Regions from separate parts of the Herminiimonas sp. NPDC097707 genome, predicted to be linked through region 1. Evidence: predicted binding sites of a transcription regulator. Region 1 holds the regulator's gene; the other holds the start of a gene.
The links. Region 1 encodes sigma-54, which starts transcription at its own class of promoters, with help from an activator protein. Its sites were predicted from a motif close to TGGCANGNAANCTGCTTT; they were not measured.
Positions count from the first base shown of each region.

Region 2: the regulator sigma-54 is predicted to act here: its motif matches at 9,556-9,573, upstream of ACIQW9_RS13180 (TorF family putative porin).

Region 1 covers NZ_JBIWCI010000001.1:2,207,636-2,223,255, reverse strand. Annotated here, with positions in the region: gene ACIQW9_RS10750 (pilus assembly protein) at 1-3,255, shown strand, start outside; gene ACIQW9_RS10745 (hypothetical protein) at 3,300-3,905, opposite strand; gene hpf (ribosome hibernation-promoting factor, HPF/YfiA family) at 4,051-4,404, opposite strand; gene ACIQW9_RS10735 (RNA polymerase factor sigma-54) at 4,495-5,964, opposite strand; gene lptB (LPS export ABC transporter ATP-binding protein) at 5,988-6,728, opposite strand; gene lptA (lipopolysaccharide transport periplasmic protein LptA) at 6,730-7,287, opposite strand; gene lptC (LPS export ABC transporter periplasmic protein LptC) at 7,333-7,932, opposite strand; gene ACIQW9_RS10715 (KdsC family phosphatase) at 7,929-8,468, opposite strand; gene ACIQW9_RS10710 (SIS domain-containing protein) at 8,468-9,496, opposite strand; gene ACIQW9_RS10705 (cation:proton antiporter) at 9,604-11,592, shown strand; gene ACIQW9_RS10700 (UbiA family prenyltransferase) at 11,775-13,289, shown strand; gene ACIQW9_RS10695 (transporter) at 13,286-13,663, shown strand; gene ACIQW9_RS10690 (glycosyltransferase family 39 protein) at 13,673-15,199, shown strand; gene ACIQW9_RS10685 (AEC family transporter) at 15,321-15,620, shown strand, end outside.
Region 2 covers NZ_JBIWCI010000001.1:2,698,943-2,714,562, reverse strand. Annotated here, with positions in the region: gene ACIQW9_RS13230 (homoserine O-acetyltransferase) at 1-136, opposite strand, end outside; gene ACIQW9_RS13225 (chromate transporter) at 565-1,155, shown strand; gene ACIQW9_RS13220 (chromate transporter) at 1,152-1,736, shown strand; gene ptsP (phosphoenolpyruvate--protein phosphotransferase) at 1,776-3,524, opposite strand; gene ACIQW9_RS13210 (HPr family phosphocarrier protein) at 3,623-3,892, opposite strand; gene ACIQW9_RS13205 (PTS sugar transporter subunit IIA) at 3,917-4,324, opposite strand; gene gshB (glutathione synthase) at 4,394-5,347, opposite strand; gene gshA (glutamate--cysteine ligase) at 5,493-6,791, opposite strand; gene ACIQW9_RS13190 (ammonium transporter) at 6,992-8,392, opposite strand; gene ACIQW9_RS13185 (P-II family nitrogen regulator) at 8,403-8,741, opposite strand; gene ACIQW9_RS13180 (TorF family putative porin) at 8,765-9,499, opposite strand; gene ACIQW9_RS13175 (accessory factor UbiK family protein) at 9,731-9,970, shown strand; gene ACIQW9_RS13170 (aminoacyl-tRNA synthetase) at 10,030-10,389, shown strand; gene ACIQW9_RS13165 (YifB family Mg chelatase-like AAA ATPase) at 10,431-11,954, shown strand; gene ACIQW9_RS13160 (hypothetical protein) at 12,002-12,208, opposite strand; gene ACIQW9_RS13155 (hypothetical protein) at 12,348-12,596, opposite strand; gene ACIQW9_RS13150 (5'-3' exonuclease H3TH domain-containing protein) at 12,635-13,420, opposite strand; gene ACIQW9_RS13145 (hypothetical protein) at 13,595-14,143, shown strand; gene ACIQW9_RS13140 (DUF1840 domain-containing protein) at 14,266-14,610, shown strand; gene rsmB (16S rRNA (cytosine(967)-C(5))-methyltransferase RsmB) at 14,875-15,620, shown strand, end outside.

The DNA of each region.
Region 1 (15,620 bases):
TTGCCTTCGGCAACAACGAATGAAAGTTCGGCCTCTTCGCTGGCGGGTAGCGCCAGAGGAAAAACACCGCCGACCGGATATTCATTCAGCGGTTCCGGTGACACCTTGAAGATACAAGTGCCGGCAACCATGGGCGATGTCAACTATGACGTCATTCTTACGAGTACATCGAGTTCCAATAGTAGCTGCACCTTTAGCCCAATGACCCAGAAGCTTAGTGGTTACGTCGCGAGTAAGCCAGAGATTCTCGCATCATCTCCTCTCTATTCAGGTTCTTTTGTGCGTACCGATATCGTGGATGGAGCAACTTATCCGCGCGCTGCAGCACGCACTGACTGTATCGCCAGCACGACCTCTTGTTCATATAGCGAAGAGATGACGAATTTCGCAAACTGGTGGACGTATTATCAGACGCGGATGCAGACGATGAAAACTGCTACCAGCCGAGCCTTCAAGTCGATCGATAATCGTTATCGTGTCGGTTTTATCGACATACAGGGCAATAATTATTTGCCGATCGCTCCGTTCGACGCCGGCACCAACAATACCAAAGATAAATGGTACAAAAAACTGTTTTCGATCAATCCTGCCAATGGTACGCCATTGCGATCGGCGCTGGCGCGTGTGGGCTTGCTGTATGCAGGGAAGAAACCTGTAGGGAGCGCAGATCCGATGCAGTATTCTTGCCAGCAGAATTTTGCCTTGCTCACCACAGACGGTTACTGGAATACGGATGCAAATTCTGATGTTAAGGGATTGAATGGCAATGCAGTCGGCAATCTCGATGGAGGTAGTACGCCGCGCCCGATGTATGAAGGGCCGACGGCCAGTTCCAACAGTCTGGCAGATGCGGCAAAATATTATTACGACACTGATTTGCGTAACAGTTCGCTTGGCAACTGCACGGGGGCATTGGGCATTGATGTATGCAAGGATAATGTTTTTGTGAGTGGCACCGACAATAACGTTAAACAACATATGACCACATTCACACTCGGTTTGGGTGTGGATGGCACGCTGTCCTATGTCAGTGATTACAAGACAGCTGATTCCGGGGATTATTACGACATTAAACATGGTTCCGGCACATCGGCTGTCAACTGGCCAGTGCCGGTTGCGGATACCGAAACCGCGATTGACGATTTATGGCATGCCGCAGTCAATGGTCAGGGAACCTACTTCAGTGCAAAAGACCCAAGTCAGTTGACTAGCGGCCTGAATGGCGCGCTTGCCGCTATTGGGTCAAAACTGGGCGCTGGCTCCGCTGCGGCTACCAGTACCTTGAATCCAGTGGCCAATGATAACTTCGCTTATGTAGCAAGCTACACCACGGTCAAATGGCAGGGCAATCTCGAGGCTCGTACTATCAACCTGAAAACTGGTGACGTTAGTGAGTCGCCGGCGTGGTGCGTCGAGAATACAATTGCCGGCTCTTGCTCGGCACCAGGAACCATCATGCAATCGACGGATGGTAGCAGTACAGCTTACTATTGCGTCACACCGGGTGCCACAGCGGATACCTGCGTTAATGGCACATTGGACGGTACAAGCTGCAAAGTTGAAATGGCAACGGCTTGTACCGGCACCATGCGCTCAAGAGTGGGCACGTCGACAGATAGTCGTGTCATCAAAATGGCAAATGGCGCGGGAGCCTTGGTCGATTTTATCTATGACAACTTGTCAAACACCCAGAAAACCTATTTTTCCGGCACCGGATTGAGCCAGTGGGCAGATTTGTCTACCGATCAGAAGACGCTTGCTGCAGGTGAAAAGATGGTGAGCTATCTGAGGGGGCATACCGGATTTGAGATGGAGCGGACCAGCAATGCGGTTGAAGATCGGCTGTATCGTTACCGCGAAGCGACCTTGGGCGATGCAATCGAGTCGCAACCTGCTTTCGTAGGTAAGCCGTATTTCAAGTATGCCGATACAGATTATGCCGCATACATCACAGCAAAGACGTCGCGTCCGAAGACAGTATATATGGGGGCTAATGATGGCATGCTGCATGCGTTTGATGCAGTAGATGGTACGGAACGGTGGGCATTTGTGCCTACCTTGATGATTCCGGATCTTTGGCATCTGGCAGACAAGAACTACGCAAGTCAGCATAGAAACTATGTTAATGGCAGGCCTGTGATTGCAGATGTGTATGACACTGCGACGGCTGCATGGCGCACGATTCTGGTTGCTGGCTTGAATGGTGGGGGGAGAGGATATTATGCGCTCGATATTACCAATCCCATCGCGCCTAGTTTGCTGTGGGAAATAAACTCAAGTACCGAAGCAAATCTTGGCTACAGCTATGGTTATCCGGTCGTGACAAAAAAAGCTGACGGTACCTGGGTCGTGCTGTTCACATCGGGCTATAACAATACCAGTCCGGGAAATGGGGAGGGCTATCTATATGTGCGTAATGCACTAACCGGTGCGCATATTGCGCGTATTGGAACGGGAGCGGGAGATACGACTACGCCTAGTGGGCTGGCCAAGATATCGAATTATGCAAACGACCCAACGCGAAATAATACTTCGCTCTACGTTTATGGTGGAGACATCCTGGGTAACGTGTGGCGATTTAATATCAACAACAATACGGTTCTGAAATTAGCAACCTTAAAGGATCCGTCGGGCGCGGCGCAGCCAGTTACCGCCGCACCGGAATTGGGAGTCGCTTACGGTAAGCGACTGGTATTTGTGGGGACTGGGAAATATCTGGAAAAAAGCGATCTGGAGAATACCCAGCGGCAGACCTTGTATGCGATCAAGGATGATAATCTTGTGACGACGCTGGTGAATCCTCGCCTTTCCTTGGTGCAGCAGACCTTGACGACTTCGGGATCGACGCGCACTGCCTCTCAAAATGAAATGGATTTCCGAAGCGATCCAGGATGGTTCATTGATCTATCGGATAGCGGGGAGCGGATTCATGTCGAGCCGATACTGGACTCTGGATTGTTAATCGCGCCATCGACGGTTCCGTCTAATACAGTCTGTTCACCCGGTGGTTATGGATGGCTCAATTATTTTAATTACCTGAACGGCAATAATGCTGACGGGCTCGTTTCGGAATTGTTCAATGCTCCGATTGTCGGTGTGAATTATTACTACACACCGGATGGTAAAAGACATGTTTCGGTTGTAACGTCAGACCATCCGACTCCGGAGCAACCGACGCATGAGTTACCTAACCCCCCTAGTGCCTTGTCATTCAAGGGGAAGCGCGTGATTTGGCGAGAGCTGATACCGGAGTGAAGTGAATTTTAAGTAGATCGGCGGCCTATCATTGCCGCCGATTTTTATTCGGCGGCTTGGTGGGTGGTATCCGGCTCATTTTCTTGCGCCTCGATACGAATTTCGCTCGGTACCGATATATCATTAATTCTGGCGGGCTCGAACTTCATAGCCTTGAACGCATTGATGATCAATTGTCTTGCATTTTCATCGATACTTTTGTTGTCAATCAAGACTTCGTCTATTTCTCCTTTGTCACTGATGCGTAGAGTCAGGATCAGCGTTTGAGACAGGTCTGAAAGTATGGGCAGAGAAAAATCCGCTGGGACGTCTGTAATGACCACGGGTTTGCTGCTTACTTCATCATATTTAAAATAGTAGGTTTTATTTCCGGCTCTTTCGATATTTTGCGTGTCTTGCTGCGCATCTGATTCCACTTGGGGTGCGCTATCGCCACTTTTCGCAGTACTCAAGATATTTTTGCGGACAGGATTTTTCTGTGAAGGGTTGGTCTTCAAGGTAACCAAAACATTCTGTGTTGCCGGCTTGCTGCTGACAGAGTCAAGCCAGAAACGCAGAAAAAATATATGCGCGCTCACAGCGAGAAGCAGTGCAATCACTGTCGCAGTTTTTGGAGTCGGGAAGGGATATTGACGTTGATGGACTTGCATTGAATTATTCTATAACGACATTCATGAGGGTTTGACGCTCATTTTTGCAAGACATGTTTGAGGCGGAAGATATTAAGTATAAAAAAGGGCGCAAATTGCGCCCTTCATTTTTAGCGACCGATACTCTCAGTCTGGTTGTCGCGCCTTAAGACGCAACAGCATCCGATTCATCCGGCAATCGTTTGATTGCATCATGCTGATGATCCTGCTGTTTGGTTTTGTATTTGATGACTTGTCGATCGAGTTTGTCGATCAGGGTGTCAATCGCGGCATACAAATTATTCGCGATGCTTTCCACATGTATATCCTTGCCTCTCACACGCAAGTTGATTTCCGCCCTTTGGCGTTTTTCTTTTTCCGGAAGATTATCTACAGTCAGAATGACTGCAATATCGATGACGTGATCGAAATGCCGTTTGATGCGCTCCAGTTTTCCTTGTACATATTCGCGGATGGCTGGGGTTAATTCGAGGTGATGTCCACTGATTGTGAGATTCATACAGTGCTCCTATGATAATTCACTGGAGGTTCATGCCTTTACCTGGCCATGAACACAGCAAGGTATAACAAAAACTACTAAGGACGAGCTCTACAACGATTTGCGCAAATTGACTGGGGGGATTTTCAAGGCTTCACGGTATTTTGCAACGGTACGTCGCGCCACCACCATACCTTGTTCCGCCAGCATTTCTGCGATCTTGCTATCAGAGAATGGCGTTTTCTGGTTTTCGGCTCCTATCAGTTGCTTGATCAGTGCGCGTATCGCAGTTGACGATGCTTCACCCCCGGTTTCCGTTGCAACATGGCTGCCGAAAAAGTATTTCAATTCGAACATGCCATGCGGGGTAAGCATGTATTTCTGCGTCGTCACACGAGAAATAGTGCTCTCGTGTAGACCTAGTGTATCAGCTATTTCACGCAACACAAGCGGTCGCATTGCTACGGCGCCGTGTGAAAAAAAGTTGCGTTGCCGCTCTACAATTGCCTGCGATACACGCAGGATGGTGTCGAAGCGCTGACGCATGTTTTTGATCAGCCACTTGGCTTCCTGCAGCTGCGAGCCTAGCGAGCCGTCACCCTTGCTTTGCTTCAAAATATTGGCGTACAAGCTGTTGACGCGCAGGCGCGGCATGACGTCGTGATTGAGCATCACTTGCCAGCCGTTGCGTGTGCGTTTGACGATCACGTCGGGCACCACATAATCGGAGGTGTCGGTGGCGAAGGTGGAGCCTGGATGCGGATTGCATTGCTTGATGATGACTTGTGCTTCGCGCAGATCTTCATCGTCGCAATCGAGTGCCTTGCGTAGTTTGTTGAAGTCGCGTTGAGCGAAAAGGCCGAGATGATGTTGCACGATGGCGAGTGCCATGCGGCGCGTGACCATTGCTACTTTTGGCATGCGCCTGATTTGCAGAGCCAGACATTCGGAAGCATTGCGTGCACCGACGCCGGGCGGATCGAAACTTTGCAGCAGGTTCAATGCAATCTGCAACTCTTCCAGTTCTATTTCGAGTTCTTCCGGCAGACGTGCGTGGATTTCTTCCAGTTCTTCTTCCAGATAGCCGTTGTCGTTCAGTGCATCGATGATAAGTTCTAGCAATGCCCGATCGCGTTGTTCGCGTACGGTGACGCGCATCTGTTCCAGCAAGTGTTCGCGCAGCGTGGTTTCGTGCGCTTCCAGTTGCGGGCGGGCATCGTCGTCTTCCGGCACTTTCGAGGTGCGCGCGACATCGTCGAAACTCCATTCGGCATCGCCGTTGGATGCTTCCGCCGGCTCGGGAACATCGAAGCTGGTGTCGCTTTCCGGTGTTTGCGCATTCGCTTCGACGCTGGCACCTTCCGGCGTGGTGCCGGCAGAACCGATTGCGCCATCGGCCAGCAGGCGAATGGCGTGGTCTAGCGGGTCGTCGGTACGTTCCAGCAGCGGATTGTCGGCCAGGATCTGTTCGAGTTCCTGATGCAGTTCTAGTGTGGACAGTTGCAGCAGGCGTATCGATTGCTGCAATTGCGGTGTCAATGCCAGATGTTGCGAAACGCGTAATTGCAGGGATTGCTTCATGGGGCTTTGTCTTGTTTCCGCAGTTACATGCGGAAGTGTTCGCCCAGGTAGACACGGCGTACCGATTCGTCGGCAATGATGTCGTCCGGTCGGCCGCTGGCCAGCACGGCGCCCTGATTGATGATGTAGGCGCGGTCGCAGATGCCCAGGGTTTCACGTACGTTGTGATCGGTGATCAGGACGCCGATGCCGCGTTCTTTCAAAAAGCGCACGATGCGCTGAATTTCAATCACGGCAATCGGATCGACACCGGCAAACGGTTCGTCCAGCAAAACAAAGCGCGGATTGGTTGCCAATGCGCGGGCGATTTCGACACGACGGCGCTCACCGCCGGATAGGGACAAGGCCTGATTCTCACGCAGCTTTTCAATTTGCAAATCGGCCAGCAAGGTATCCAGACGCTGTTCAAGCTGCTCTTTGCCTAAGGCCTTGCCATTCACGCGTTGCAGTTCCAGCACGGCGCGAATATTGTCTTCCACGCTCAGTTTGCGGAATACCGAGGCTTCCTGCGGCAGATAGGACAGGCCGAGCTGGGCGCGTTTGTGAATCGGCTGGCGCGAAATATCGACGCCATCCAGTTCGATGCGGCCGGCGTCGGATGGCACCAGCCCGACGATCATATAGAAGGAGGTGGTTTTGCCGGCGCCGTTCGGGCCCAGCAAACCGATCACTTCACCGCTCTCAACCTGCAATGCGACATCGCGCACCACCTGACGTGCGCCATAGCTTTTTTGCAGGCCGCTGACTATCAACTTGCTCGACATCTTATGGCGCCTTTTTCGTATCTGTGGCGCGCGGCTGGATGATGGCCTTGATGCGACCGGCACCGGGCTTGCTGTCGCCGCTTGCAGTGTTGTGGACGGTAAAGAATTCGGCGCGCGTATCGTAGGAGATATATTCGCCGTTGACTTCATCGGTGGCCTTGCCGTTTTCCAGGCGGCGCATGCGCGCTTTGGAAAACAGTTTCATGATTTCATTCTTGTCATCGTATTCGATGCGTTCGGCCTGGCCGTCTATCCACTGGTCCGGGCCGCCATCGCGCTTCTGGCGAAAGCTGGCAAGCGAGCCGGGGGCCGCGTACATGACGACAAATTGATAGCCGGCGGGATCCTGCGTCACGACCATCTTGTTGGCTTTCATCAGGATCGAGCCGCGCGTCAGTACGACATTGCCGATGAAGGTGTTGATTTGCTTGACGTCGTCGTACTGCATTTGATCGGCTTCGACGTTGGTCGGTTTGGTCGCATCGGTTTTTTCGGCATGCGCGGCAGACATGGCGCAGATGCCTGAAAGAAGCAGCAGTGCAGGTAGTAATCGTTTCATGACAGTTTTCTTAAAAATCGATCGATTAAAAGCCGGGTCACATCATCAACGAGTGATATTGGGTGGCTGATACTGGCCTTTTACATTGCTGGATAAACGGAATTCGCCACTTGCATTGTTGGCGAACATGCCGGCCCCGGTTAATACCGATTCGCCAATTGTTATTTCAACCGGTTTCGGCGTTTTCATCACGTCGTCATCCGGCAATAGCAGCAGATATGAGGTCTTGAGCTGGAAATGCCGGGAAGTAGTTGATGCGGGTCTGTCGATATGCACGTTATCGTACATATGCACTTCGCTGCTGTTGTTGCTAATGGTGGCGCGCAGGGAGCGACTCACCATAGGCGGCTTGTCCGCGCTGTAGCTATGCATGACCGGATTCTGTATCTGATAGGAGTCGTCCTGAGGATAATGCTTCATCTCGGTGCCGGTCAGGTTATAGCGGGCCTCGCCGGTTTTCCCCATGCGGACGAAATTGAATTTTTCCACATAAAAGTCCGGCTCCGTGCGTGCGCGTGCGGGCAGCGCATCTTCGGTTTTCCGCTGCATGACTTCAACCAGCCAGAAACTGCCAAGCGCGAGGGCTGCACTGAGTGCAATCAATACAATCAGGCGTACCCCGTTGGCGGAGTTGGCGCTCTTCACAATAGATACGGCGCCAGTGCCGCCTCATAGTTGCCTTGCGCGCGCAGAATGAAATCGCATAATTCGCGTGCCGCGCCACGGCCGCCACCGGCTTGCGTCACGTAATGCACGCGTGTACGTACTTCAGGATGCGCGTTCGGCACGCTGGCGGCGAAGCCGACGCGCGACAGAATCGGCAAGTCGATGACATCGTCGCCGATAAAACCGCAGGCAGCAGCCGCTATGCCGGTTTGCGTCAGCAATTGTTCAAATGCAGAGCGCTTGTCGTGTATGCCCTGGAAGACATGATGAATGCCGAGATCGGTGGCGCGGCGCAGCACGATGGGCGACTGGCGTGCGCTGATGATGGCGGTGGCGACGCCGGATTGCTGCAGCAGCTTGATGCCGTGGCCATCGAGTACGTTGAAGGTTTTGATGACTTCGCCATCGGCGCCGAAATGCAGGCTGCCATCCGTCAGAATACCGTCAACGTCGAAAATCATCAGGCGCACATTCGAGGCGCGAGCGATCGCTGCGTTATCTGTCGGGGATGTCATCAGATTACTTTCGCGCGTGTCAAATCGTGAATATGCAGCGCGCCTACCAGTTTGCCATCGGCATTCGTTACCAGCAGCTGGTTGATGCGGAATTCTTCCATCATCTCGACAGCATCTACCGCCAGTTGGTCCGGCTGGACGCTGCGCGGATTCGCATGCATGACTTCAGCAATCGACAAGGTGGAAAAATCGCGCTGGTTCTCGATCAGGCGGCGCAAATCGCCGTCGGTGAAGACGCCGATGGCGCGTCCGTCGGCATCGACTACCGACGTCATTGCCATGCCTTTTCTGCTGATTTCCAGTAGTGCTGTGTACAGACTGGCATCTTTGCCCACGGTTGGAATCGCGTCGCCGGTGCGCATCACATCGCGTACGTGTGTCAGCAAACGACGGCCCAGTGCGCCGCCCGGATGGGAGCGTGCAAAATCTTCTTCGCCGAAGCCGCGTGCGTCGAGCAGGGCGACCGCCAATGCATCGCCGATGGCCAGCGTCGCCGTGGTGCTGGCGGTCGGCGCCAGATTCAGGGGGCAGGCTTCCTTGTCGACCCTGACGTTCAAGTGCACGTCGGCCAGTTGCGCCAGCGTGGAATCGTCATTGCCGGTGATCGTGATCAAGGTTGCGCCCATGCGTTTGATGATGGGAACGATGGCAAGCAGTTCGCCGGCTTCGCCGGAATACGAAATCGCAATCAGCGCATCGTCGGCCGTGATCATGCCCAGATCGCCGTGCGAGGCTTCCGCGGCATGAACGAATAAGGCCGGCGTGCCGGTTGAGGCCAGCGTGGAGGCGATTTTGCGGGCGATATGGCCGGACTTGCCGATGCCGGATACCACTACGCGGCCTGTGCAGTTCAATAGCAGCGCGACAGCCTGAATGAATTGTTCGCCGCTTTCATTGCTGATGCGCTGCTTTAGTGCAAGGATGGCATCTGCCTCGATTTGCAAGGTATCGCGCGCAAATTGCAGCGCGCGCGTTGCGCTCTTGGCATCAAAAGTTGCCGGTGGTTTTTTGGCATGGGGTACACTCATGTTGAAAGTATAAACGAATTCGCAAAGCAAAAAACCTGCCAGACAGAACAAAAATATGTTTTGATTCTTCTGCTCGCCCTTCTGAATAAACCAGCCGGTTCACATCTATGTTGTCTCCTTTAGAGCTCACGCTTTTGTTGCTTGCTGCGGCGGTTTTGGGCGTGGTCGCCTTCCGCAGCATGCATTTGCCGCCCATGCTGGGATATCTGGTGGCGGGGATTTTGATCGGACCGCATACGCTGGGTTGGGCGGAAGACAGCTCCACCACCCATGCGCTCGGCGAATTCGGCGTGGTGTTCCTGATGTTTTCCATCGGGCTGGAATTTTCTCTGGCCAAATTGTCTGCGATGCGACGTACCGTGTTCGGCCTCGGCATGGCGCAGGTATTGCTGACGATTGTGCTGACCATGATATTCGGCTGGCTGGTCGCGCATTTTTCCAGTCGCTTGAGCAGCATCAGCTGGCAGGCCGCGCTGGCAGTCGGTGGCGCGCTGGCCATGTCATCGACTGCGATAGTTTCCAAGGTATTGACGGAGCGGCTGGAGCTGGAGAGCGAGCATGGCCGCCGCAGCATAGGTATTCTGCTGTTTCAGGATCTCGCATTGGTGCCGCTGCTGATTCTGATTCCTGCACTGGCCAATCCCAAGGGCGATCTGGTTGTCACGCTGGGGTGGGCAGCCTGCAAGGCGGTTATTGTGCTGGTGCTGCTGCTGTTTGTCGGGCACAAGGTGATGCGCGGCTGGTTCCGCCTCGTCGTCAAACGGCGTTCGCAAGAATTGTTCATGCTGAACCTGTTGCTGATCACGCTCGGTGCCGCGTGGATTACCGAGATGGCCGGGCTGTCGCTGGCGCTGGGTGCCTTTGTCGCCGGCATGCTGATTTCCGAAACCGAGTTCAAGCATCAGGTGGAAGAAGATATCAAATCATTTCGCGATGTGTTGCTGGGTTTGTTCTTTATTACCATCGGCATGTTGCTGGATATACGGCTGGTCGTCGAATACTGGTGGCTGGTGCTGTTGTTGTTGATCGGGCCCGTACTCGTGAAGTTCGCTCTGGTGGCGATACTGGCGCGCTGGTTTGGTGCGCCGCTCGGCGTAGCCTTGCGCACGGGACTGGCGCTGGCGCAGGCCGGCGAATTCGGTTTCGTGCTGCTGAACCAGATTGGCGCGCTGAATTTGCTGGAGCCGCTGATTGTGCAATTGATACTGGCATCCATGGTGTTGTCGATGCTGATCGCGCCCCTGATACTCGCCAAATCCAATGCGATCGTGATGAAAATGTCTGCCAATGAATGGATGGTGCAGTCGCTGGCGCTGACAAAAATTGCCAGTCGCACCATGGCGGCGCAACAGCATGTCGTGATTGCCGGTTTCGGCCGCACCGGTCAAAGCCTGGCCAAATTGCTGGACGAAGAAGGCATACCGTATCAGGCGCTGGATCTGGACCCGGACCGCGTGCGGGATGCGCAGGCAGCCGGCGCCAATGTTTCGTACGGCGATGCCGGGCGGCGCGAAAGCCTGGTGGCAGCTGGTATCAATCGTGCCGCTGCACTGGTGATTACCTACGCCAGCACGCCTTCCGCCTTGAAAATTCTGCATCACACGCAACAGATTGCGCCTACCTTGCCGGTGATTGTGCGCAGCTACGACGATTCCGATCTCGATAAACTGCGTTCCGCCGGCGCGACCGAAGTGGTGCCGGAAGCAATCGAAGGCAGTCTGATGCTGGCATCGCATGCCTTGCTGACGCTGGGCGTGCCGTTGCGTCGTGTGGTGCACCGCATCCAGACCGCACGTGGCGAACGCTATGCATCCTTGCGCGGTTTCTTTCATGGTGTCAGCGATGTTTCTGACGGGGATGAACATTTGCAGGTGCGCTTGCGTTCGGTGCAATTGACCGAGAGCGCGCATGCGATAGGCAAAACGCTGGCGCAATTGGGGCTGGATGCGCTGGGTGTGGAGGTGACCGCGCTGCGGCGTGACGGCATACGCATCGACTGGACGCCGGAAACGATTTTGCTGGCAGGCGATATCATTGTGCTATGCGCGGCAGTGGAAGAGCTCGCGCGCGCGGAGAATCGCTTGCTAAAGGGCTGAAGAGCGGTGGTTGTGGTTGACGGTAGTCATATGAAGACGGAAAATTGCGCACCTGTAATGCAGGTGCTTGCCGCGATCAGTAATAGTCCGCAGTAAAGCAATAGTAAAACAGCAGCAATCAAGACGGTTCGGCATGCCGTTCTTTTCGAGATATCAATATTCTCTTGTTTTCAGGTGGTGATTTGAGCGTTTCCCCCAGCAGTCTTCCTCGTTCGTCCCATGCGTCGCCCGTTTCCGGGCGCGACGATGCGACGAGCCCGCCTGCTGCCTCGCTGCTGCCCTTGTATGTCGATCTGGATGGCACGCTGACGTATACCGATCTGTTATTGGAGTCGGTCCTGCTGCTGATCAAGCGCAATCCGCTTTATCTGTTTCTTTGCTGTATCTGGCTGCTGCGCGGACGCGGCAATCTGAAATCGCAAATCGCGCGGCGAATTGAACTGGACGTGTCCCTGCTGCCGTATAACACGACGCTGCTGGCATATTTGCAGCATCAGCGCGTTGCCGGCCGGCGCCTGGTATTGGCGAGCGCATCGGATCGTACGCTGGTGCAGCGCGTGGCTGATTATCTCGGCATCTTCGACGCGGTATTGGGCAGTGATGAGGCGCTCAATCTTAAATCCGCCGCCAAGCTGCGGGCGATTGAAGCCGATGCTGGTGCACAAGGTTTTGCCTATGCCGGCAACGCTGCAGCAGATCTTGCCGTGTGGGCGCAAGCGGCTGAAATCATCGTCGTCAATGCATCGCCCGGAATTACAAGCCAGGCGCAGAAACTGCAAACGCCTGCATTGATCATTCCGCCGCGCCCATTCAAATGGCGGTTGGTGATGAAGGCATTGCGTCTGCATCAATGGGCCAAGAATGCCTTGCTGTTCGTACCTTTGATGGCAGCGCACGATTTGAACGGCGATAACTGGTTCGCAACCCTGCTGGCATTCGTCGCGTTCGGGATGTGTGCATCGGCGACGTATGTCATCAACGATCTGTTCGACCTGGCGTCGGACAGGGCGCACCCGCGCAAGCGGGCGCGGCCGTTTGCGGCGGCGACGCTGACGATTCCATTCGGTGCGGTACTGGTGCTCGTATTGTTGCCGCTGTCCTTGTGGCTGGCGGCATCGATTTCGCTGTCGTTTTTTGCCTTGATGGTCCTGTATGTGATGGTGACGCTGCTGTATTCGGCGCGCCTGAAACAGATTGCGATTGTCGATGTACTGGTTCTCGCATCGCTGTACACACATCGCATACTGGCCGGCGGCCTGGTCAGCGAGGTGGTGATTTCCAACTGGTTGCTGGCGGTTTCGCTCTTCATGTTCCTCAGTCTGGCGCTGGTCAAGCGCTGTGCCGAACTGGAATTCATGAGTGGTGACGGCAAGGTGTCGCTGGCCGGTCGCGGCTATCGCACCAGCGATTTGTCGTACCTGATCTCGATGGGCATCGCCAGCGGTTTTGTCGCGGTCATGTTGCTGGCCCTGTATATCGATAGCCAGGTCGGTGGTTCCATGTATCCGCATGCGGAAATACTGTGGCTGATCCTGCCGCTGATGCTGTTCTGGATCATGCGTTTGTGGCTGAAAATTTCGCGTATGGAAATTCAAGACGATCCCTTGCTGTTTGCGATTACTGATCGCACGAGTTGGAGCATCGCCGTATTGGTTGCCTGTGTGGCATTGGTGGCATCGCTGGGAGAAATGGCATGAGCCAGATGGCTGCTTTGGGGCTGGCGTTATTTTGCGTATGTCTGACTGCTGCGGCACAGGTATTGCTGAAGATGGGCATGTCGGCACCAGCCATTCAGCAGGCGATGTCGAATGGCATGCGTTCGGTTTACTGGCTGGCGCTGACCAGTCCGCTGATCTGGGGCGGCATGCTCTGCTTCGGCGCGAGTGCCGGCTTGTGGTTGCTGGTGCTGGGCAAGCTGGAAGTCAGCATGGCTTATCCGTTGATTTCGCTCGGCGTCGTGTTGACGACGCTGGCGGGGATATTTATTTTGGGCGAATCGGCCAGCATCTATAAAGTGCTCGGCGTATCGCTGGTGATCGCAGGCGTGCTCGTCCTGTCGGTAAAGAGTTAAGGAATTGGAATGAATTTTAATTCAACACGTTCGCTGTACGCTGGTACCGATCCGGTACGTGCGCGTCAGGTTTTCAAGTGGACGTTTGTGATCACGCTGCTGATCAAGATGTGGCTGGCTGCTTATTTCCCGATGACGGGCGATGAAGCGTTTTTCTATCAATGGGGTGTATTCCCGGCCTGGGGTTATTCCGATCATCCGCCTATGGTGGGCTGGCTGCTGTTCGTGCTCAACAGTATTTCCGCGCATCCGCTGTCGCTACGCTTCTTCACTGTGTTGATGTGGAGTCTGATCGCTCTGGGCCTGGTTGATTTGCTGCGCCGGCTGACGCCGTATCAGGAAGCTGTTGCCTATAGACTGGGCACCTTGTTTCTGCTGCTGCCTTTCACGCTGCTGCTGAATCTGGTCACCACTGACACGCCGCTGATTTTCTTCATCTTTCTGAGCGGCTACTGTTTTATTCGCGGCACGATGTCGGATAAGTTGTCCTGGTTTTTCGGCGCCGGCATATTCCTCGGATGTGCATTGCTGTCGAAATACTTTGCCGGCTTGCTGGCGATTGCCTACTTCGTTTATCTGTGCCGCTCGCGTCGCGGCTGGCCCAAGCTGATCATCATTGCCGCATGTTCTGCTCCTTTGTTCGCCATCACCATCGCATTCAACGCGCACAATTGCTGGACCAATGTCATGTTCAACATGATCAATCGCAACGAGAACACGCAGCTGTCGTTCTATACCGTTGGCGAGTACGTGTTGATGATGATTTACCTGATTACGCCATGGGTATTCGTCAAGTTGCTGCGTTCGGGCGGCATGATGATCCAGCGCGGTGCAATTGTTGTGCTGTTCGTGGTGCCCTTCCTGCTGTTCCTGCTGCTGTCGATGGAAAAAACCATAGGCTTGCACTGGGTGCTGGGTTTCATGCCTTTCCTGTTTTTATTCATCGGCACGACCACCAACGCAGACGATTTGCGCAAGTATGCAAAATGGACTGCATGGTTTTCGGTGCCGCATTTCCTGTTCCTGGCGGCGATTATTCTGTTGCCGACCACGCTGTGGAAGGATTATGCGCTGCACGATGACATCGTATTTCACAAGCAGGCGCCAAGCATCGTCTCTACCTTGCGCCGGGGCTTGCCAGCGGATGCTGCGATCATGGCGCGCGCCTATACGCCGGCTGCCTTGCTGTCGTATCACGCCGGCGAATACTGGCCGACCTTCGGCATCGGGAAATTCCATGCGCGCCAGGATGATTTGAATGTCGATTTCAAACAATATGCAGGCAAGACAATTCGAATTTTCGATCGCCGGGCGATTAACCCTGCCGATCTGGCACCGTATTTTTCGTCGGTGACCGTGCATACGCTGGAGAAGGATGGCGTCACCTTCTGGTACGCCGATGGCAAGGACTTCAACTACGAGGTATATCGCGAGCGTATTTTGAAAACCGTCGCGGATCGGTATTATCGGATACCGTCGTTCCTGCCGGTCTACGGTTGCCAGTTCCTTGAGCGCTACGATATCAAGCGGCCATAAACATGAGTGGCTTCTGTAAGCGCAGCATAAGCTTGCTATAGTAAAGTCGCTTCAGGATGCCTGTGCCGAATGGGAGCAATCCCGTTCGGCATTTTTATTGCGGTCAGAATAATTGGAAAAAATGGAAATTTTTGAACGCATACTCGGCATTATTCTGCCGGTCTTCATCATCATTGCGCTGGGTTACGGCTATGCCCGCTTGCGTGGTGAAGCGGTACGGTCCGATATCACGCCGGTCAATCGGATCAGCATGGAAGTGCTATGCCCGCTGCTGGTCTTTACTGCACTGGCGGCCAAGGATTTTGACCTGGCGAACAACGGCATGCTGATCTTTGCAGGGGTGCTGATTTCTCTGGGTTCGGGCTTGCTGGCGTGGCCGGTGGCGCGTTTGTTCGGCTACGACGTGCGCAGCTTTGTGCCG
Region 2 (15,620 bases), 490 kb from region 1:
CATTTGAATGATCGGCATTCAGCGTGCCATAGGTTTCATAGACCAGCGTGTAGTCGGTAATTTCCGCGCCGCTCTGCAAAGGCAGCGGCGTGGAAAAAAACATGGATTGCGGCGCAACGATTCCGAGAGAGGTCATGTTATCTATTCAGGAGAAGAAGGCAGTCGAGGGACACCGGCATTCTCGGGTATTACAAAAAACAAAAAAGCCCGAAAGCAGCAGCTTACCGGGCTAAATTCGAGACTCAAAAAATGAGCACGCTTTAGCCGTATTTATTATGCGCCCGCAAGCTGATGTCAAATCGGCGCCATGACGTAAGAATAAACAAGTCGCCCCGCGCCGTCAAACGCAGGAGCTACGGTTTTACCATTGTTGCACGCCGCCGCAGCTGGCCGGCGGCGTATGAAAATGACAATTTCAGTCATTCTCGCAGCAGAAATCCGCCGCGTCGTGCCAGCCTGTCATTTAGCGCAAGTGCGCAATCACGCCGAATGCTAAACTGCCAGCTGGCCGGGAGCGATAGTCATCGTGACCGCGTGATTCAGTCGCTCTTCTTCCCGTATTGAATGGATATCCTGCAAACCGACGAACGCCCGCTACGCGAAGGGCCGCGCCCGCAATCCCTGGCCGATCTGTTTTTTTCCTTCACCATACTCGCACTGCAGGGCTTCGGCGGCGTGCTGGTGGTCGTGCAGCATGAGCTGGTGGAAAAAAAGAAATGGATGACGCATGAAGAATTTATTGAGGACTGGGCAGTCGCGCAAATCATGCCGGGCCCGAATGTCGTCAATATGTCGCTCATCATCGGCGGCCGTTATTTCGGCCTGCCGGGCGCGCTCGCCGCCTTTGCCGGCATGCTGACACTGCCGCTGGCGCTGATCATGATCATCGCCGTCCTGTATGCGCCTTACTCCAACCATCCGCAAGTGGCGCACGCACTGCGCGCGATGGGTGCCGTCGCGGCAGGATTGATCCTGGCAACCGGCATCAGACTGATACGCGGCTTGAAAAACAATCCATTGGGGCCGTACGTCTGCGGCCTCTTGAGCATGGCATGCTTTATCGCCATTGCCTTGCTGCGGCTGCCGCTGGCCTATCCGCTGTTCGGCCTCGGTCTTCTCGGTTGCATACTGGCTTACCGGAAGCTGGCTTCATGAACCAGACACTGCAGCTTTCATTGCAAACGACCGATTGGGTACATCTGCTCCTGCACTTTATGTCGCTGTCGCTGCTGTCGCTGGGCGGCGCGCTGGCATCAGCGCCGGAGATGCATCGCTACCTGGTCTCCGAACAGCACTGGCTGACCGATGCGCAATTCAGCAACTCGATCACGATCGCGCAGGCTGCGCCCGGCCCCAACGTTCTGTTCGTTGCATTGATGGGATGGAACATAGGCTTGAACGCTGGCGGCATGGCCAACGGTTTTCTCGGCATGGCACTCTGCATGGTGGGCCTGCTGCTGCCGAGCACGGCATTCACCTATATGGCAACGCGCTGGGTGCATCGCAACCGTCAACTGCGTGCGGTGCGTGCCTTCAAGCTGGGTATGGGGCCGGTGGTGGTCGGCCTGGTACTGGCTACCGGCTGGATCATGGCCAGTACGCAAAATACATTCCGCGAAGACTGGCCGCTCTGGCTGCTCACGTTGATCACCATCCTCCTGATACTGAAAACCCGCATCGGGATTCTATGGCTGCTGGCTGGCGGTGCGATTCTGGGATGGCTGGGAGTGGTGTAACAACGCCTTGTGCAAGCGAGATGGCTATGCGCGCCGCCTTTACATCACACGCAAACGTTCGACTGCCTCAATGATTTCTTCCTGCTCGAAGCTGCGCACGATCTTGCGCGTCAGCGGTGCCAGCGCGTTCAGATCGCTGTTGAGAATTTCATTCTTCACCGCCAGCAGTTGCGACGGATGCATGGAAAACTCCCGCAAGCCCATCCCCAGCAGCAAGCGCGTCATCTGTATGTCGCCGGCCATTTCACCGCATACTGAAATCGGCACGCCTGCTTTCGCAGCCATCGCGATGGTAGTCGAAATCAGATATAGCACGGCTGGATGCAGCGGATTGTACAGATGCGCCACTTCATGATCGACGCGGTCGATCGCCAGCGCGTATTGAATCAAATCGTTGGTACCCAGCGACAGAAAATCCAGGCGCTTGATGAACATGGGTAACGACAGCGCAGCGGCAGGGATCTCTATCATTGCGCCTACCGGCAGTTCTGCGTCGAACTTGATTTTCTGTTCCCGCAACTGCGCTTTTGCCTGCTCTATCATCAACAGTGTTTGATCGATTTCAAACGCGTGCGCCAGCATCGGCACCAACAGCTTGATCGGACCGAAAGCGGAAGCACGCAGAATCGCGCGCAATTGCGTCAGGAACATTTGCGGTTCGGACAGGCAGAATCGAATCGCACGCAAACCCAGCGCCGGATTAAGTGCCGTCTGTTCGGCAAAATCCATAGGCTTGTCGGCGCCGATATCCAGCGTGCGTATGGTGACCGGCCGGCCTTTCATTGCCACCACGGCTTTTTTATACGACTCGAATTGTTCGTCTTCAGACGGCAACAGATTAGCGTGGCCGGTACGTCCCATGAATAAAAATTCGGAGCGGAACAAGCCTACGCCATGTGCGCCGGCATCCATCGCGTGACCGCAATCGTCGGGGAATTCAATATTTGCCAGCAAGGTAATCGGCGTGCCATCCAGCGTCACCGACGGCATCTTTTTCAGCTTGCCGAGTTTCTTGCGCTCGCGCACCTGGCGCGCCTGCTTCTCGCGATACTGGTCGAGCACCACCGAGTTGGGCGCCACCACCACCACACCGGCATCGCCGTCGATGATCAGCCAGTCACCCTGATCGATCAGCCTCGAGGCATTCGACACGCCAACCGTGGCAGGAATATCGAGACTGCGCGCAACGATGGCGGTGTGCGAGTTCTGGCCGCCGAGATCGGTAATAAAACCGCTGAATGCGCTATGGCGAAATTGCAGCATATCGGCCGGTGAAATGTCACGCGCCACGACGATCATGCTGGCGCCGCCTTCCGCACCGTCGCCCTTGGGCAGGATACTGGCGCTGCCGGTCAGCGCTTTCAATACACGTTCGCCAACCTGCTGAATATCAGATTTGCGTTCGCGCAGATAGGTATCTTCGATCTCTTCAAACTGCGCCGACAATTCCTCAATCTGCGTGACCAGCGCCCATTCGGCATTGTAGTAACGCGAGCGGATGATATCGAGCGGCATTTCAGAAATCATCGGGTCAGACAAAATCAGCGCATGCACGTCGATGAATGCGCCCAATTCAGACGGCGCATCGGCCGGCAATTCATTCCAGATATTTTGCAGTTCGGCGTGCACCGAGGTAATCGCACCTTGCAAACGCGCGACTTCGGCTTCCACCTGATCATCGGCGATCAGGTAATGCTGCACGTCGAGTGCAGCGGGGGCGAGTATATGCGCGCGGCCGATCGCAATGCCGCGCGAGACCGGAATGCCGTGTAGCGTGAAAGAAGTCATCGAAGTCAGTCCGTATCAGTAGCAGCGGAAGGCAATATAAAAACAGAATGGTGCGGGCAGTGATGCAAGCAAATACAAGGCCTGCCGCGCCTGCCGACTTACTCGCCTTCGCCGAACTTGTCTTGAATCAGCAATTCGAGAGCATCGAAACACTCTCTTTCATCCGGACCGTTGGTTTCCAGCGTGACTTTCGAGCCTTTACCTGCTGCCAGCATCATCACGCCCATGATGGATTTGGCATTCACGCGACGCTTGTTACGCGTCATCCAGACTTCACTTTTGTACTTGGCAGCAAGTTGTGTCAGCTTGGCAGAAGCCCGCGCATGCAGGCCGAGCTTGTTGATAATTTCGATTTCTTGTTCAATCATTTTTTCTTATAAGAATTATTAAAATCAATTCGGTGCCAGCCGTACGCGGTTGTCTACCCTGACCGCGCCTCCCTGCCCACCGGCCAGCGCCATTTCCACGACAACATCAAGCGTATCCCGCCGATAAGTAATCGCGCGCAACAACATCGGCAAACTGATGCCGGCGATCACTGCCACATTCTCTACATTGCACAAACCCAGCGTGCAATTCGACGGCGTGCCGCCCATGACGTCGGTAATGACCAGTACACCGGAGCCATCATCCAGCCCGGCAATTGCCTGCTTGGCCAGTTGTTCGACTTCATGCGTATCCTGGTCGGCAGTGACATCGATCGCATCCAGTCTTTCCGGGCGCGCGCGAAACACATGGGTAGCCGCCGCGATAAAGGCTTGCCCCAGAGGTGCATGTGTCATCAACAGAATACCGACCATCAGATTTATTCGATTCGCAAATTTTTTACCACAACATTTTCAAAACTTCCGGCAATGTCCGCCACTTCCTCATGCATTCCATGCTTCTGCATGCTTTTCCAGCGCATCGACAAACATCGCCGCAACGTCGAAACCAGTTTGCTGCCTGATTTCCTGGAAGCAGGTCGGGCTGGTCACATTCAATTCGGTCATGTAGTCACCAATTGCATCCAATCCTACCAGCAACAAGCCTCTTTTTAAAAGAACTGGCCCCAGCGCCACAGCGATTTCACGATCGTGCGTCGATATTTCACGCGCCACGCCGATTCCACCCACCGCCAGATTGCCGCGTATTTCAGTGCCCTGCGGTATCCGTGCCAGGCAATACGGCACCACTTCACCGCCTATCAACAGGATGCGTTTGTCGCCTTGCGTGATTTCCGGAATGTAACGCTGCACCATGATGGTTTGACGACCGTTTTCAGTCAGCGTTTCGATGATGGAACCGAGATTGAGTGCGTCGTCCATGACGCGGAAAATGCCTGCGCCGCCCATGCCGTCCAGCGGCTTGAGGATGATGTCGCCATGCACCTGATGGAAGGTGCGTATGCGCGCAGCATCGCTGGTCACCAGCGTAGGCGCGATGTACTGCGGGAATTGCGCAATGGCCAGCTTTTCATTGAAACTGCGAATCGCTTCCGGCTTGTTGAAAATACGCGCGCCCTGTTTTTCTGCCAACTCCAGCAGATAGGTCGCGTAGATGTATTCCATATTGAAGGGTGGGTCGGTGCGCTCCAGAATCGCATCGAAGGCCGTCAATTCCTGCGCCACCGGCGCGTCCAGGCGATACCAATCGGCATCATCTCCGGTCAATGTGACGCGCGTCACATTGACGATAACCTTGCCGTCCTCAAAGGCCATGTCCTTGTGCTGAAACACGTGAATCGCATGGCCGCGACGCGCGGCTTCGCTCATCATCGCATATGTGGTGTCCTTGTAAATCTTGAAGCCATCCAGCGGATCGCATGCGAAAGCTATTTTCATCCGGCACATCCTGAAAAATCATAGGGTCGGCAAAACTTGCCCGACAGGTTTTTGTTTAGCGACTGCATCCGTATTTGCATTCCATCATTGTGCCGCCATGCGAACCATCTGCTCAAACAGATAGACGTGGCAGTCTACAACTGTCTCAGTACACTTCCGGATTCGGGTCGGTTTTTTCCATCTCCAGCGAGGCCGCCAGCAAGGCCAGTCGCGCCACCACACCATAAATATAAAAACGGTTCGGCGCAGCCGTTCCCGGCTTGGCCTGATAATCAGGCAGCGCATGCTGATGAGCAAACGCCAGCGGTACGAAGTGCGCACCCGGCGCATTCAGATTTTCATCGTTGCCGCGATCTGCATGCACACGATAAAAACCGCCGACCACATAACGATCGATCATGTACACGACCGGTTCGGCCACCGATTCATTGATGTGCTCGAAGGTCGGCACACCTTCCTGGATGATCACATCGGTCACTTCCAGGCCATCCTTGATGACCGCCATCTTGTTGCGCTGCTTGCGGTTCAAATCCTTGACTTCGCTGGCATCGTGCACGGTCATGATGCCCATGCCGTAAGTACCGGCATCGGCCTTGACAATCACGAAGGGTTTTTCCTTGATGCCGTATTCCTTGTACTTCTTGCGCATCTTCGCCAGCAGCGTATCGACATTCGATGCGAGGCAGTCTTCACCGGTATTTTCATTGAAATTGACGTTATCGCATTTCATGAAATACGGATTCAGCATCCATGGATCGACATCGATCATCTTGGCAAATTTCTTGACTACTTCATCGTAGGCGGCAAAGTGATTGGTCTTGCGACGCACCGCCCAGCCTGCATGCAAAGGCGGCAACAGATTCTGTTCATGCAGGTTTTCCAGAATCGCCGGCAGGCCGGACGACAGATCATTATTCAGCAGGATCGTGCAGGGGTCGAAATTCTTCAGGCCGAGGCGACGGCCGTTATGCGATCGCTCCAGCGGCTCCAGCGTCAGCGTGGTGCCATCCGGCAGCTCGATAGGCGTCGGCGCCGTGATATCGGGCGACAACGAGCCCAGGCGCACATTCAAACCGGTCTGACGGAAAATCTGTATCAGGCGTGCGATGTTTTGCAGATAGAAGGTATTGCGCGTATGCGCTTCCGGAATCAGCAGCAGATTCTTGGCATCCGGACAGTACTTCTCGATGGCCGCCATGGCCGCCTGCACCGCCAGCGGCAGCATCTCGGGCGAAAGATTGTTGAAGCCGCCAGGGAATAAATTGGTATCCACTGGCGCCAGCTTGAAGCCGGCATTGCGCAGATCGACTGAACAATAAAAAGGCGGCGTATGTTCCTGCCACTCCAGCCGGAACCAGCGCTCGATGGCTGGCGTAGCGGTAAGAATCTTTTTCTCAAGGTCGAGCAACGGACCGTTCAAGGCCGTGACGAGATGCGGAACCATATAAACCTTTTTGCTGAACTTATCGTTAATTGACGCTGATTTTAAACGGGAAACAGCAAATGCGCGCTCAATCCGTTCATCACATTCATTCAATTTGGCATGTCTACATGAGGGCAAAACGGCTATTTAAAAGCCCAAAATGAAAAAAGCGCCCCACAAGGAGGCGCTTTTGCAAACCCGCGTACGGGTCAGAGCAGCAATTACGAGTGATAAGCGGACTCGCCGTGGCTGCTGATATCCAGACCTTCGCGTTCTGCTTCATCCGCCACGCGCAGACCGATGACCATGTCGACCAATTTGTAGGCCACAAAGGCAACGATGCCGGACCAGACGATCGTAATCAGCACGCCCTTGACCTGCACCATCAACTGATGCGCCATCACATAGTCGGCTGCACCTGTGCCGCCCAGCGAAGGGGCTGCCAGCACACCGGTCATGATGGCGCCGAAGATGCCGCCTACACCGTGAACGCCGAACACATCGAATGCATCATCTACGCCCAGCATGCGTTTCAGGCTGCTCACACCCCACAGGCAGATCATGCCAGCCAGCAAACCGAGCACGATGGACCCCATAGGGCCGATAAAGCCGGCCGCAGGTGTAACCGCAACCAGGCCGGCAACCGCACCGGAAGCTGCGCCCAGCATGGAAGCCTTGCCCTTGAGCACAGCCTCGGCGCCTATCCATGACAAGGTCGCTGCGCCAGTTGCCAGGATGGTATTGATAAAGGCCAGGCCGGCAACACCGTTTGCGCCCAGAGCCGAACCGGCGTTGAAACCGAACCAGCCCACCCACAGCAGGGAAGCACCCACCATGGTCAGGGTCAGCGAGTGCGGAGGCATCGCTTCCTTGCCGAAGCCTACACGCTTGCCCACCATATAAGCGCCAACCAGGCCTGCCACACCTGCGTTGATGTGCACCACCGTACCGCCGGCAAAGTCGAGCGCGCCTTCCACAAACAGCAAGCCGCCTGTCGCCCATACCATGTGTGCAATCGGGATGTAGCTGAAGGTGAACCACAGCACCGAGAAGGCGATCACCGCGGCAAACTTCATGCGCTCGGCAAACGCACCGACGATCAGCGCGCAGGTAATGGCCGCAAAAGTCGACTGGAAGGCAACGAACACATATTCAGGAATGGTGCCGGACAGCGTGTCGGGCTTGATCCCGCTGAGGAACAGCTTCTCGAATGTGCCGTAGAACGAACCGCCGCCCGCGAAGACCATGCTGTAACCGTAAATAGCCCACAGAACGGTAATCAGCGCGAACAGAACAAACACCTGCATCAATACCGACAACATGTTTTTCGAACGACCGAGGCCGCCGTAGAACAATGCCAGGCCAGGGATCGTCATCAGGATGACGAGCATGGTCGACGTCAGCATCCACGCCGTATCGCCTGTATTCAACACAGGCGCCGGGGCGGCTGGCGCTGCTACCGCCGGAGCCTCGGTTGTCGCAGTTGGAGCCGGAGCCGCTACCGTTGCGCTTGCAGCCGGCGCTGTCGTCGTTTCTTCTGCAATAGCCGGCGCCGCAAAACCCACGGCAAGCAGCAAAGCACCTGTTGCCAGGGCGCTTGCGAATATTTTCTTGATACTCATCTCATTCCCCTTAAAGTGCTTCTTTACCCGTTTCACCGGTGCGGATACGAACGACTTGTTGCAAGTCGTAGACGAAAATCTTGCCATCGCCGATTTTGCCGGTTCTGGCCGCAGCTTCGATCGCTTCAATGGCACGATCAACGATCGCGTCATCAACAGCTGCTTCGATTTTCGTTTTAGGCAGAAAATCCACCACATACTCCGCGCCGCGATACAACTCGGTATGACCTTTTTGGCGACCGAAGCCTTTGACTTCAGTCACGGTAATACCCTGCACGCCGATCGCGGACAAGGCTTCCCGCACTTCATCCAGCTTGAAGGGCTTGATAATGGCAGTAATCAGTTTCATGTGAACCCTCTTACGTAGTTGGATTAAAACGCTTTGGAGATGGATAATACGGCGGTGGTATCGCCGGTTTTTTTGGTTTTTGTGCCTTTGGTCAATGGCAAATCATCCTTGGCATTGGTGCTGATTGCGGCCAGACTGATGGTTGCAAAACCAAAGTCGCGTGCGATGCCAACTTTGTAATCGGTGTAATCGGAAGCGCTGTTATGACTGATTTTTTGACGGCCGACGTGGAAACTCAAGGTCGTTTTTTCAGCAACTTCAAAAGCCGCGCCAAGATCGAGGTAGCCTGAACCCTTGCTGTTATCTACGCCGAAGAAATCGGAAACGGCATGGCTGTATTTTGCCGAAAACCATTTATACGTTGCGCCAACGTAGACTTCGGTGGTGTTGATGCTTTTGCCCGCTGCAGTTTCTGCGCCCGGGTAGTAGTAGTGCAATACGCCGACGTCACCGGTCAGATCGGGAGCGATGGCAAATTTGTAGCCGCCATACAGATCCATTTCAATGTTGCCATTGTTGATCGCGCTGGTATCTACATTCGAGTTCCAGTTGCCGACGTAGAAGCCGCTCGAATGCGCATAGTCGAAACCGCCCTGAATGGTAGGCTCTTTAAATGTTTGGGAAAGGCCGCGAAAACGATAATCGGTCGCCAAGGTAACATTGCCGGTAAAAGTATGTTCTGGAATGACGTCTTCAGCGTGGGCCAGACTACCGACAAACGCGCTCATTACCGCGGCGGCAAGAATCAGTTTTTTCATGATATTCCCCTTAAAGTTAAATATAGAACCAGAATTGGTTGTCCTCGGATCTACATTTAGCAGGACTCATGCCAGCTTTTTTAAGCATGATGTATTATCATTTTTACTATTAACCGCTGTCCAATACTATTTGGGCGCATACACATCTTTGAATATGCACTTTCCTAGCGCGCATTCATATGAGATGCACTTTATTGGTGCTAAATAATTCGTTTTTTTAAGAGGTTCAGTATGGACAAGTTCAATTTTTTTAACGATATGCAAGAGAAGGTCAATCAGGTTTTGGAAAACTCACCCGTCAAGGACATCGAAAAGAATGTGAAGGCGATGATGAGCCAGGGTTTTTCCAAACTGGATCTGGTCACGCGTGAAGAATTCGACACCCAGGCACAAGTGCTCGCCACTACCCGCGCCAAACTGGAGGCACTGGAAGCGCAGGTCGCGGCACTGGAAGCGCAACTGAAAAAATAAGCGCACGACTAGAGGCAGCAAGGCTGCTCAGTAGAAATATCTCGGGGACAGGTGGCGCCATGCGTATGAGCGATGAAGAATATTTCCGCAGTTGCGTATCCAGGGAGCGCCATCTGGCGCAGTTGCTGGGTCATCACAATGTTGAAGAGTTTTGCGAAAGTGCAGGCTCCCTGTGGGAAAACGCCACCGTCTTGCCCAAATGGACGCGCGACTGGCAAGCCTGCGGTCCCTTGATTGCAGAATACGAACTGAACATTGCTTATCAGAATGCACCCGACGATCCACATGGCAAGACTATCCACATCGGCACAACGATGGTGCATATTTCGGATCATCCAAGCAAGGAGCGGGCACTGATGTTCGCGATCGTGAAAGCGGCCATTACCCTTCTTGAACACAGCAGACACGGCAAACACTGATTGCCGCAACGATTGCACACTGAATCCTAAAAAGGAATTTCATGAGCCTGGCTGTCCTGAAGAGTCGCGCACTGGCGGGCATGCTCGCGCCGGAAGTGACGGTAGAAGTCCACCTGGCAAATGGATTGCCTCAATTCACCATCGTCGGCTTGCCAGAAACCGAGGTCAAGGAATCCAAGGATCGCGTGCGCGCCGCCTTGCAGAATGCCGGCTTTGAGTTCCCCGCCCGCAGAATCACCGTCAACCTGGCGCCGGCCGATCTACCCAAGGAATCCGGTCGCTTCGATCTGCCGATTGCGCTCGGCATACTTGCCGCATCAGGTCAGATCCCCGGCGATACGCTGGCGCAATATGAGTTTGCCGGCGAGTTGTCGCTATCGGGCGAACTGCGACCGATACGCGGGGCGCTGGCGATGACCTTTGCGATCCATCGCAACAGCGATAAAAACAGCCTGCCACGCGCGTTCATTTTGCCGCGCATGAACGCGGACGAAGCCGCGCTGGTGCGCGACGTCACGATTCTGCCCGCCGATTCCCTATTGCAGGTTTGCGCTCACTTCGCCTCTCTGGATTCCGATGCCCGCCTGACGCGCCACATTGCCACAACGATCAGCACACGTCCGAGCTACCCGGATCTGGCCGATGTAAAAGGGCAGGCGCAAGCAAAACGCGCACTGGAAGTTGCCGCCGCTGGCGGGCACAGTATGTTGATGGTCGGGCCACCAGGCACCGGCAAATCAATGCTGGCAGCACGCTTTGCCGGCATTCTGCCGCCGATGACGGATGAGGAGGCACTGGAGTCGGCCGCCGTCCTCTCGCTGACCAGCGGCTTCACCACTGCGCGCTGGAAAGTACGTCCATATCGCGCCCCGCATCACACGGCCTCCGGCGTTGCGCTGGTCGGCGGCGGCGGCACGCCGCGCCCTGGAGAAATCTCGCTCGCGCATCGCGGCGTGCTGTTTCTCGACGAACTGCCCGAATTTAGCCGCGCCGTGCTGGAAGTATTGCGCGAACCGCTGGAGTCGGGACAGATCACCATTTCACGCGCCGCGCGACAAGCGGATTTCCCGGCCCGGTTCCAGCTGCTTGCAGCGATGAACCCCTGTCCATGCGGATATTTCGGCCACCCCTCCAACAAGTGCCGCTGCACGCCGGATGTGATCACGCGCTATCAAGGAAAAATTTCCGGTCCCTTGCTGGATCGTATCGACATGCAAATTCAAGTCGGCGCACTCGCGCATGAAGATTTACTCAAGCAATCGACCGGTGAATCATCGGAGCATGTCGCGGCGCGTGTTGCACACGCATCCACACGCCAATTATCGCGGCAGGGTAAACACAATAACTTATTGTCCAGCAGCGAAATGGATAGCCACTGCAAACCGGATGAGGCGGGTGAACAGTTGTTGCGCACCGCAATGACACGCCTGAACTGGTCGGCGCGCGCCTACCATCGCGTATTGAAAGTCGCACGCACGATAGCCGACCTGGACGACGCGTCCATCATCCATCAAGCGCATGTGGCGGAGGCTATTCAATACAGACGGGCTTTGCGCGAACAGTAGGCCAGGGTCTGTAATGATTCCGTCACGAACATGTCCGGCAAAGCCAACTAAGGCGCATCAACAATTTCAGGCTCGCCATTTGGATAGGGATGCAGGCAGTAGACTTTGCCGGTCTTGCCCTTCATGTGCGGCTGCGGCCAAGTGCCTTTGATCCGGTACAGGATGGAGCCGGAAAACAGCACCGGCCCTTCCATAATTTTCGTTTTTTTCAAGCCACTCTTTTTCAGACAGGCATCGGCAGTTTGCTTATACACGGCTTGCCATGCATCAGGAGAAGAAGCCCAAGCAAACGTCACAGGCATGCACACCGCCGCAGAAAAAAGGCCTACCAGGAAAGTGCCACGCATACTTTTGTCCTTTCAGAGCCGCGTGCGTCTCCGGCCAAACATTGCATCAGGAGTTTGCCGGAAGGATGCTGGTTTCGTACAAGCCGGCCAATGGCTTTTTCTTCTTGGCCCAGGCAACCGCTTGCTGCGCCTCGGCCAGCGTCATCAGTGTAGCCTTGTCCCGATTGCGTATGAACGAGACGCCTTCAAAGACACCTTCCTTGCTTCTCATCGCCTTGGCGTAGACCGGCAGATCTTTCTCGCCGGCGTTCATTTTGCGTTGCTGGATAATATAAAGTTGTTCGACATCAGTCATAAGAATTCGGCTTTAAAAACAGGAAAAGGTTTGCGCGCTCAGTCTGCCTGCACAGCATCGTATGCCAGCATATTCCAGGTCACGCCCATACGCACATCGGTTTTCAATTCAACCAGTTGCCGGGAAATCGCGAGCTGCGCACTATCCTTGCGCAGTCTTTCGCCCAGACCATCCTTGAGGATACCCGCACCCGCCATGATACGTTCGATATTGCCGTAGCTTTGCAGCAGCTTGGCCGCGGTCTTGACACCCACTTTGGAAACGCCGGGAATACTGTCGGATACATCGCCCATCAAGGCCAGCAAATCGGCCAGCATTTCCGGCGGCACGCCGAATTTTTCCTCTACCCATTTGCTGTCGTGCCATTCGCTTTTAAAGTGATCCCAGATCACCGCGCCATGTGCAATCAGCACATGCAAATCCTTGTCGGTGGAAGCGATGACGGCGTCACCGCGACCTTCACCCAGCCAGCGCATGACGCCCGTTGCAATGACATCATCGGCTTCCACTTCCGGTGCGGAGACGACCTTGAGCCCGAGCGCAGACAGTTGCACATAAAAATCCGGCAGGCGTTCCTTTAAGACTTCCGGCATCGGCTCGCGTTTTTCGCGATATTGCGGATACAGATCATGACGCCATGTATGGCCGCCAAAATCGAAGGCAGGCAGCACATGTGTGGGCTGATGCGTCGCCAGCAATTTCCGGAACGAGGCCAGTGAATGACGCAAAGCAGCGTCCGCCTTGGCCGCCGTATCCGGCTCCACATTGGCTTCGTACACGCGCCGCACGATATTCAAACCGTCAATCGCCAGCAATTTTCCCATCGATGTACGCCTTATGACACATTGCAAAATGAATGATACGCCTTCAGAATCCGGGCAGATTCTACGCGCTTGGCGGCGCGGCAAACATTCCGTGCGCCTGCAATTTTAAATCGATGCGGAAAATAGCGACAGTCGCGGTGTACCATGCTCACATTGCATTCGATTTACATCCACATGAAACTTCCCCTCGCACTGTGCCGCCATGCCACCCTTGTTGCAACGGTTTTTTTCCTGTCTGCCTGTTCGCCAAAATATGACTGGCGCGAAGTGCACAGCGATAACGCAAGCTATGTCATCGCCCTGCCGACCAAGCCGACCACATTTTCACGCAAAATCGATTTGAACGGGATTCCCGCCTCGATGACGATGGTTGCATCGGAAGTCGACGGCGTGACATTTGCCGTCGGCACGGCCGAATTGAGCGATGCCACGCAGGCACAGGTTTCCGCCGCCGCGATGAAAACTGCACTGATCAACAACATCAGCGGCAAAGTACGACAGGAAAAAGTATTGACGATGCCACAATCGATGCAGGCGCCAGGCACCGTGGCCGTCACTGAAATAGAAGCGACCGGACCCGCCGCGAACGGCCAAACACGCATTCTGTTTGCGCGTTTCATTGCCAAGGAAAAACGCGTGTATCAACTCGTTGTGACCGGCCCCGAAAAAGCCGTCGGGCGCGATATTGTCGATACATTTTTCCAGTCGTTCAAATTGAATTAACAGCGATTGATCGCTGTCCAAATCTGTATGACTAACTTAAAACCACGCATGCGTGGCAAGGCTAGAGCCCATACTGAAATCGTGCTATCGTTTTGTCATAGTCCACTTGAAGGAGACTGCCCATGTTAATCACGTTCAAATCCAAAGCTGCCGCCGAGGTCATGATGTATGAGGAACATGCCAAACGCATTTTCGATCTTCTGCACAAAGATCCTAAACGCGGCGTCATCACCGCAGCAGAAACGGACAACGCCATCAAATTGCTGGAAGGCGAAATAACCGAAAGCAAGGCGCATTTTGCGTCCGAAGCGGTGAAGCGTGATATCGTCGCCCATCATGGCGAAGACGGCGACGATAACGAGCACGAACAACCGGAAGCCGTGCATTTTTCAACCCGCGCCTATCCGTTGCTGGAAATGCTGCGTGCCGCACGGGCGGAAAACCGGGATGTGATGTGGGGCGTCTAGACGGTGTCAGCCATGCATCCTGAAGCATGGCCTGCGTAAAACGATAGGAGCGGAGCAGTTGCCATTGCAAAACTGACTCCGCTTGCATCCTTCCTGTTGCCGGCACAACAAACCGCATCCGCTGCGATCTGACACTGCCTGCATACACTCTGCACACAAAAACACGAAACTTCCGCAATTTATCCCGCTGCAATGCGCGCACACCGGCTGCCGCCGTTACAATCACATCATTGAAAATCCAGAAACCATGCGCTGCGCTCTTGCATGGCATACACCCGGCTCCAACCCATATCCAACGTGACAACCATACATTTAAAACCGGATTCACTTTCCTTTACCTTGCACGGCGCAGCTCAGGCGGTGGCCGATGTCGGCCGCGGCATCGCACTGCCGCAGTCCCTGGCCCGGATTTTTGCACAAACCAATGCAACGCCGCAGGCGCGTGGTGCGATTCAGGATATTTCCTATCACTGCATGCGTCACATCGGCCGTGCCGAAGCCTTGCTCAACGCGATGACAACCAAGCAAACCGAACCGCCTATCCTGCATGGTTTGCTATGTTGCGCGCTGGCCTTGATTTCCGACCCTGAAGAAGCGGTTTCGGGCGCACGTTACAGCGCATTTACGGTAGTCGATCAAGCCGTCACGGCAGCTGCTGCCGATACCGACATGGCGCACGCCAAGGGCATGGTCAACGCAATCCTGCGTCGTTTTTTGCGCGAACGGGATGCGCTGATGAAAAGTGCGGCCGGTACGCAACTGGCGCGCTGGAATTATCCGGACTGGTGGATAGATCGCATGCGTTCCGCGTATCCGCGTGATTGGCAGGCGATACTCGAAGCCGGCAATGCCGCTCCGCCACTGACCCTGCGTGTCAATCAACGCAAAATCAGCGTGAGCGATTATCTCGCCCTGCTGGCGCAACAAGGCATTGCCGCCACCCTTATCGGCCCGGTCGCCGTGCGTCTGGCGCAAGCTACACCGGTGAATCAGATTCCCGGTTTCAATGA